One region of the Streptomyces sp. NPDC006393 genome, then DNA from elsewhere that is predicted to be linked to it. Evidence: riboswitches for the same ligand, from Rfam matches in the RefSeq annotation. Region 1 holds a riboswitch; the other holds the start of a gene.
What was found. A riboswitch is a leader RNA that binds a small molecule or an ion and turns the genes downstream of it on or off. The one in region 1 is predicted to bind cyclic di-AMP.
Positions count from the first base shown of each region.

Region 1 (4,125 bases):
ATCGGCTTCACCGGAATCATCGACCTCGACCTGCGCTTCGACCGGCGCGACGGACAGTACAAGCTTCTCGACTTCAACCCGCGCATGGGCGCCCAGTTCCGGCTCTTCGAGAACGAGTCGGGGGTGGATGTCGTACGCGCCATGCACCTCGACCTGACCGGGCGGCCCGTTCCCGAGGGGGAACAGCGGGCCGGCCACCGCTACGTCGTGGAGAACATCGACCTGCCCGCCCTGATCGCCTACCGGCGCAGCGGATACACCACACCGCACGCCCCGGCGAAGGCGAGCGGGACCGAGCCGGCCTGGTTCGCGGGTGACGACCCGCTGCCGTTCCTCACCATGCTGGCCCGCTTCGTGCGGCCGGGCGCGAAGCACCTGTTCCAGCTGTGGCGCACCAACCGCCGTAGCGGCACGACCGGTTAGACGCCATGTCCGGCGGTCGTCCCGCGGCCGGCCCCGCCCACCGCGGCGGCAGGTGACGCGACGCATCTGCACATCCTGGGGAGGGACTTCGTAAATCGTCTTGGCCGCGTTGGGCTTCCTCGGCCACGAGCTGCGCACGGAGCTTCGTGTGCGGCACGGAGTTCGCCTCACCACGGCCGGCCCGCCATCTGGCGGTGGCACACGGCTCAGCATTTCGCGGAGGCGGTGGACGAGTTGGAGGGAGGTGGCGGCCGGTAAGGCGGGGCTGCAGGGGGCGTCCGGTTCCGGTGGGGCCGGGGGTGCGGCGGATCCGTATTCTCTGATCATGCCCGCTCCCCTTGCATATGCCCTCATCGCCACCGACCTGGACGGAACGCTGCTGCGCGCCGACGACACCGTGTCCGAGCGGTCCCTGGCCGCACTCGCGCGGGCCGCGGCGGCCGGTGCCCGGCACCTCGTCGTCACCGGCCGGCCGGCGCCGAGGGTCCGGGCGCTGCTGAAGGCCCTGGGCTCCACGGGCCTCGCGGTGTGCGGCCAGGGGGCGCAGCTCTACGACGCCGGGGCCGACCGTCTGCTGTGGTCGGTCACGCTGGACACGGAGACGGCCGAGACCGCGCTCGGCAAGATCGAGGCCGAGGTGGGGGAGGTGTACGCCGCGGTCGACCAGGACGGAGCGGACGGGCTCACGCTCATCGAGCCGGGGTACCGCATGCCGCACCCGACCCTGCCGGCGTGGCGGGTCGAGCGGCGTGAGGAACTGTGGCAGGCGCCCATCAGCAAGGTGCTGCTGCGCCATCCCGTGCTGTCCGACGACGAGTTGGCCGAGGTCGCCCGTGGCGCGGTCGGTTCGCTCGCCACGGTCACCATGTCGGGGCCGGGGACCGTCGAGCTCCAGCCCTGCGGCATCACCAAGGCGACCGGGCTGGCGCTGGCCGCCGAGCGCCTGGGGCTCGGCCGGCACAGCGCCGTGGCCTTCGGGGACATGCCGAACGACATCCCCATGTTCCAGTGGGCCGCCCGGGGCGTGGCCATGGCCAACGCCCATCCCGAGCTGAAGGCCGTGGCCGACGAGGTCACCCTGTCGAACGAGGACGACGGCATCGCCGTCGTCCTCGAGCGGTTGTTCCCCTAGAGAACGGGTGGGGCGACGAGAACGGGGGGGCGGCCGATCAGTACGCGCTGAAGACGTTGTCGATCGAGCCGTACCGGTCGGCCGCGTAGTTGCAGGCGGCCGTGATGTTCGCGACCGGGTCGTAGATGTCGAACGAGGTGCCGTCGACGTGGTAGGCGTTGAAGGTCGGCTGGATGACCTGGAGCAGGCCCTTGGACGGGATGCCCTTGGCGGCGTTGGAGTCCCAGAGGTTGATGGCCTGCGGGTTGCCGGACGACTCGCGCATCACGTTGCGGTAGATGCCGTTGTAACTGCCCGGGATGCCCTTGTCGGACATGATCGCGAGGGACTCGCGGATCCAGCCGTCGAGGGTGTTCGGGTAGGCCACCGTGCTCGCGGCCTCGGTGGTCGTGCTCTTGGCCGGGGTGGCGGCGGAGGCGCTGGTGGCGCCGATGAGCGGCAGGGCGAGGACGGCGGCACCCGTGCCGCTGACGGCGAGGGTGCGGACGAGACGAGCGGCGCGGGTACGGCGCTGGACCTGTGCGGGCATGGAAATTCCTCTCCTACGCCTGCGAGGTGAGCTGTCGGGTTCGGGCGGGGAGGTGCCCGGCCGTGTCCCGCGGGACACGGCTTCACCCCAAGCCGTTCCGGCACGGCGTACGACGACGTACGGCGCTCCGGCCCGGCGACTTACCTGGGTCCCCCGCTCCTGCCATGAGTGGTTCGGTCGATGGGCATCGGGCGGCGGCAGGATTCGGCGTCCGCTCGATGGACCGGGAACGTATGCGAGAGCACATGTCCGGAACAAGTGCTCGGATTGCAGATCGTCCTGATTGACCTTGATCTGAGACGTATGGGGCGCTTGATCCTTTGCTATTGCCAAGGGTCAACTGGCATGCGGGGGAAGGGAAGGCGAGAAGAGGGGGCGCACGGAGGGTCGAAGGCCCGGCGTGACCCAACTCACGGTTTCATGGAGCGAAGAGCAATTACGGCTAAGCGGAATTGAGATGACAATAGGGTTAAATCGGGCCATGGGGTGTGCGGGCGTGACGGTCGTCACTTCGGGTGACCTCGTGGCCAGTGCGTACGTGTGCACCTGTGCGCATGTGTGCGAGTGGAGGCGACCCCGGGTAGGGAGAGGTAAGTCGCTAAATATCTGTGCATATGTGGCGATCGAAAACATATCGGGCGTGATCCGATACCGCCTGGCCTGTATAGGTGGGCGCCATCGGTGATCGAAACGTGACCGGATACGCTGACTTGAGTGATGGCAGCGACCTATCGACAAACCGTGTAAGCGCCAGCAGACACCAGCAGACAGGAGACCCCTCGTGACCGTCGTCGGGCCGTTCGGGCTGAGCGTGCGGGACCAGGCTCTCGAAGCCGATGTCCAGGCCGGATTGGCGGCTGTCGAGGAAGGGCTGCTCGAGGCCACCAAGAGTGAGGTCCCCTTCATCACCGAGGCCGCGCAGCACCTGGTCAAGGCGGGCGGGAAGCGGTTCCGGCCGCTGCTCGTGATGCTGGCGGCGCAGTTCGGCGACCCGTACGCGCCGGGGGTCGTGCCCGCGGCCGTGGTGGTGGAGCTGACCCACCTGGCCACGCTGTACCACGACGACGTGATGGACGAGGCCGCCGTGCGGCGCGGGGTGGCCAGCGCGAACACCCGCTGGGGCAACTCCGTCGCGGTCCTCACCGGCGACTTCCTGTTCGCCCGGGCCTCCCAGATCCTCGCCGACCTCGGGCCCGAGGCGGTCCGCGTGCAGGCACTGGCGTTCGAGCGGCTGGTCACCGGGCAGATCCTGGAGACGGCGGGGCCGCAGGACGGACGGGATCCGGTCGACCACTACCTGGACGTGCTGGGCGGCAAGACGGGGTCGCTGGTGGCCGTGTCGTGCCGGTTCGGCGCGATGATGTCCGGCGCCGACGAGACCGTCGTGGACGTGCTGACGCAGTACGGCGAGCGGCTGGGTGTCGCGTTCCAGCTGGCCGACGACGTGCTGGACATCGCCTCCGACTCGCACGAGTCCGGCAAGACCCCGGGGACGGACCTGCGGGAGGGCATCGCGACCCTGCCGGTGCTGCGGCTGCGTGAGCGGGCGCAGCGGCTGGGACTGTCCGAGGACATCGCGCTGTGCGAGCTGCTGGACTCCGACCTCAGCGACGACGCGCTCCACGCGGAGGCCCTCGCGGCGCTGCGGGCGCACCCCGCCCTGGAGCAGGCCCGCCGGGACACCGTGCGGTACGCGGAGGAGGCGCGCGCCGCGCTGGCGCCGCTGCCCGAGTGCGACGCCAAGGCCGCGCTGCTCCAGCTGTGCGACGCGGTGGTGCACCGCGCCGGCTGAGGCCGGTCCTCCCCGAAGCGGCCTGCTGAGGCCGGTTTCCCTCACGGACACGGGCGGCGTCTCCACCCGACCCCTACGGGTCGGGTGGAGACGCCGCCGCTTCATGTCATACCGCAGGCGTACGCGGAGTTGGCTCCGCGGTCTGACGCTTCCGCGCGGCCGATTTGGTCAGATGGAAACCACGGACCACACCACTCCTCACCGATTCGGGTGAGAATGGCGGCTCGGGGTGGGAGCAGTACAGACGGT
Region 1 is NZ_JBEXZD010000025.1:9,069-13,193, reverse strand. Features, by position in the region: gene ABZ484_RS13605 (ATP-grasp domain-containing protein) at 1-423, shown strand, start outside; gene ABZ484_RS13600 (HAD family hydrolase) at 749-1,555, shown strand; gene ABZ484_RS13595 (transglycosylase SLT domain-containing protein) at 1,593-2,084, opposite strand; cyclic di-AMP (ydaO/yuaA leader) riboswitch at 2,088-2,273, opposite strand; gene ABZ484_RS13590 (polyprenyl synthetase family protein) at 2,866-3,876, shown strand.

Region 2 (4,125 bases), on a different contig from region 1:
CACCGCACACCGTGCAGATCGGTAGGGGAAGGTACGTGCCGCAGCAAAGCGGACATGGTGCCTCCTTACGCGGTTGCGTGCCGTGCCGTCACCTGTCGTGGTGTATCGCGGCGATGAAGTCCAACGAGTCCTCGATCGAAAGCGCGTGGTACCGAAGGGAGTTGAAGGCCTCGGTGTAGGCCTCTAGGTCTTCTTTCCGTTCGAGGTGGAGGCTACTCGTCAAGTGGTCGAGAACAACGACGTCCAGATCAGAAGTGTTCGAAAATGAAAAGATTACGAAAGGCCCGGTGATGCCGATATGCGCCCCGGCGGCGAACGGCAGTACCTGGAGCCGGACTTGGGGCAGTCGTGCCGCAGCGGTCAGGCGTTCCAGCTGCCGCGCCATCACCTCCGGCCCGCCGACCTCCCGGCGCAGCACCGCCTCGTCCAGTACCGCGTGCAGCTCCAGCGGCTGATCTGCCCGCAGCACGTCCTGCCGGGCCAGCCGCACCTCCACCAGGGCGTCCAGCCGTTCGTCGTCCAGCCCGTCCACGGCGGCCCGGGTCACCGCGCGGGCGTACTCCGGGGTCTGCAACAGCCCCGGGACCACCGAGGTCTCCAGCGTGCGCATCGCGGTGGCCTGGGACTCCAGGCTGATGAAGTCCCGGTACGTCGGCGGCAGTACGCCCCGATAGGCGTGCCACCAGTGCTCCCGCTCGTCGCCGCCGTCGGAGCCCGCCAGCACCATGAGCAGATCGCGCAGACGGGCGTCGCGGACCGCGTAGGCGTCCAGCAGTAACCGCACATCGGCCGGTTTGACCCCGCTCGCGCCGGTCTCGATCCGGCTCACCTTCGACTGGTGCCAGCCCACCAGCCGGGCCGCCTCACCACTGGTGAGGCCCGCGTCGGCGCGCAGCGCGCGCAGTTCGGCGCCCAGCTTGCGGCGGCGCACCGCGGGACCGTGCTGCATCGACTGCTCCTCACTCCTTCTGGGCTCCCGGTGACAGCCTTCGGGAACCCGCGCCAAATCCGCTCGGCCGTCGCAGAGTTCACCGCTTCGAGCGACAGATATATGCATATCTTGGTGGATCGCCACCCGTGACCGGCCCGGTGGTGGCAGTCTGACGGCGAAGCACCAGTCCGGGACCGTACTCGAACCATCCGCTCCGTGTCGGACCCCGGTCCCGTGGGAAAGGGACGACGTCGCCATGGCAGACCATCTGGAAGCATCCGTCACTCTGCCGAGCGATCCCGCCTCGGTCTCCGCCGCCCGGACCTATGTGGTGGGCACCCTGGCGGAGTGGGGCCTTCCGTCGGACACGGACACCGCCGACACCGTACGGCTCATCGTCTCCGAACTCGCCACCAACGCCGTGCAGCACACCCTCGGGCAGTCACCCACCTTCACGGTGGACATGGTCCTGGAACGGGACGAACACCTGCGCATCGGCGTGACCGACAGCCACCCGCGGTTCCCCAGACGACTGCCGGCCGCCGTCCAGCAGGACAACGGCCGGGGAATGGTGATCATCCGGTGGCTCACGGCGGAGTGCGGCGGCAGCCTCACTGTGCGGCCCACCCGCGAGGGCGGCAAGACGGTCTGGATCGAGCTCCCGTGGACCTTCGAGGACCGCCCGGTGACGACGGCGGGCCGACAGGAGTCGTAGGCGCGGCTGAGGGGGTGTGCGTGACGGCCCGAGGCGGTGGCGGCGGCCCGCAGGCCCCGCCACCGCCTCGGGCTCGTCAGCTGACCCGGCCGTACCAGACGCTGCGCGTCCAGATCTTCTCGAGCCGCACCACGTCCCCGGTCCGCGGAGCGTGCCAGATCTTGCCGCTGCCGGCGTAGATGCCGACGTGGTAGACGTACGAGCCCGAGTGGAAGAACACCAGGTCCCCGGCCCTGCGGCTGCGTGCGGAGATGTGGCGGGTCCTGTTGTACTGCTGGGCGGCCGTGCGCGGCAGCCGCTTGCCCGCCTTCTTGAACGAGTACAGCGTGAGCCCGGAGCAGTCGAACCTGCGCGGACCGGTCGCTCCCCACTGGTAGGGGGCGCCCTTCTTGGACGCCGCGATCTTGAGCGCCTTCGTCGCCAGGGTCGCGGCCGAGGCGTCCGGCGCGAAGCCCGGCACCACGATCGAGCCGCCCACGGCGGCGATGGTCAGGGCCGAGGCCGTGCCGGCCCGGGCCATGAACGACGGGACACGATTGAGCGCAGTCATGCGCAACCCTTCGTCAGCCGCCTGTGAAGGATGACCTGTCGGATTCGGGCTGGCGAAGTAGCCCGGCCGCGTCGGACGCGGCTTCACCCCAAGGGCTGCTCGGCCCGGCCATGGCGTGACCGAACCGGCGACCCGTCGTGCTCGGGTCCTCCACTCCTGCCGATCCACTGCCGTCGACCGGTCGTCCGGGCGGCGGCAGGACTCGGCGTCCGCCCGGACCGCCCCGCCGCTGCGGCGGGGGCTTGTCGTCAGACAGGGATCTTGGCTCACGGATGTCCGAAAATCCCAACGGAACCGGAGATTTGTGTTGTTACTCACCACTCACCCGTTCGGGTGGACACCCCCGCCTTCGAACGTCTGTCGCCTTCCGGGGCGAGGCCCGGACCAGCGTCGTAACACCTCGTTGCGCCAAGTGGGGCAGGTGCGTTGCGCAACCGCTGCGGCCCGGGAGAAGGATCGTCGTTTCCACCGAAAGGCCGTACGTCATTTGGTCCGTTCCGGCCTATCCGCGCCCGCCGTGTCTCCGCCGCCGGGCCGTCGCACGGCTGCGGGGGCGTCAACTCGCGGCGTCGGAGGGCACCGTGACGCGGGCGGTGCGCCGGTCGCCGTCCAGGACCCGCAGCGCCCGCGCCAGGGTCGCCGCGTGCAGCTCCGTCTCGCCCCGCTGGTGCATCAGCGTCAGAGCGTCGCGCAGCTCGGCCGCCCTGCCGACCAGGGCCTGGGCGGCCCTCAGGCCCCGGTAGGTGTCGCCGGACCGGGCGGGATTGATCCGGCCGAGCAGGTCCACCACGTCGAGGTAACGGTCGATCAGTTCCGCCTCGGCGCGGGTCAGCGCCGGCAGCGGCGGCAGCTCGGGTGGCAGCATCGGCGGCTCACCCCGCGTCCGGTGCGGTCCGTACGGCGTCGCGGCCCGGGACGATCCGGTCCACGAGCCCGTACTCCAGCGCGCCTTGCGCGTCCAGGATCCGCTCGCGGTCCAGGTCCGCGGCCACCTGCTCCGGGGCGCGCCCGGTGTGCCGTACGAGCATGTCCTCCAGGCGGGCCCGCACGCGCAGCAGCTCCTCCGCGCGGACGGTCAGGTCCGACACCTGCCCCTCCACCGGCTCGGGCAGCGACGGCTGGCGCAGCACCATCCGTGCGCCGGGCAGCGCGGACCGCTTGCCCGGGGCGCCCGCGGCCAGCAGCACGGCCGCGGCCGAGACGGCCTGGCCCAGGCAGACCGTCGCCACGTCGCAGGCGACGAACGCCATCGTGTCGTGGATCGCCGCCATGGCCTCGAAGGATCCGCCGGGCGAGTTGACGTACAGCGAGATGTCCCGGTCGGGGTTCTGGTGCTCGAGATGGACGAGCTGTGCGACGACGTCGTTCGCCGAGATGTCGTCGATCGGCGTGCCGAGCAGGACGATCCGTTCCTCCAGGAGTTTCGCGTACGGGTCCAGGGTGCGTCGTCCGGCGCTCGTGAGCTCGGTGAACTCCGGCGGGACGTGGTGGTCGGACGGTCGGTTCATGGCGCATCTCCTCCAGAGAGAGATCTGTAAAAAATGTACAGGACGTACGTACGTGGAGGAGGGGTGTCGCCGGGGATCGCACGGTGATCCGGCGGTGATCCGGTCTCCGGTCGTGCTCCGGAGGGTCCTGGAGCAAGCTGGAGATGGAACTCCGGCCGCTCGACGACCCAGGAGATCTCGATGGCGTTCTTCGCGATTTCCCGGTGGCATCCCCTCCAGCCGCTCTCCGTGACCGATCTCGTGCTGGAGCACGAGCGGCTGCACGAGGAGATCGGCCAGCTGCGGCACGCCGTGACCTCGCACGCCGTCATCGACCAGGCCATCGGTGCGGTGGTGGCCTTCGCCGGGGTGCCGCCCGACGACGCCTGGCGGGTGCTGCGGGAGGTCTCGCAGCGCACGAACACCAAGGTGCGCACGGTCG
Region 2 is NZ_JBEXZD010000003.1:110,379-114,503, forward strand. Features, by position in the region: gene ABZ484_RS02555 (DUF397 domain-containing protein) at 1-56, opposite strand, end outside; gene ABZ484_RS02560 (helix-turn-helix transcriptional regulator) at 89-949, opposite strand; gene ABZ484_RS02565 (ATP-binding protein) at 1,188-1,646, shown strand; gene ABZ484_RS02570 (C40 family peptidase) at 1,723-2,196, opposite strand; cyclic di-AMP (ydaO/yuaA leader) riboswitch at 2,200-2,414, opposite strand; gene ABZ484_RS02575 (hypothetical protein) at 2,753-3,061, opposite strand; gene ABZ484_RS02580 (ATP-dependent Clp protease proteolytic subunit) at 3,069-3,704, opposite strand; gene ABZ484_RS02585 (ANTAR domain-containing protein) at 3,885-4,125, shown strand, end outside.
Region 2: linked by a shared signal. The riboswitch ahead of ABZ484_RS02570 (C40 family peptidase) and the one ahead of ABZ484_RS13595 (transglycosylase SLT domain-containing protein) in region 1 are both predicted to bind cyclic di-AMP.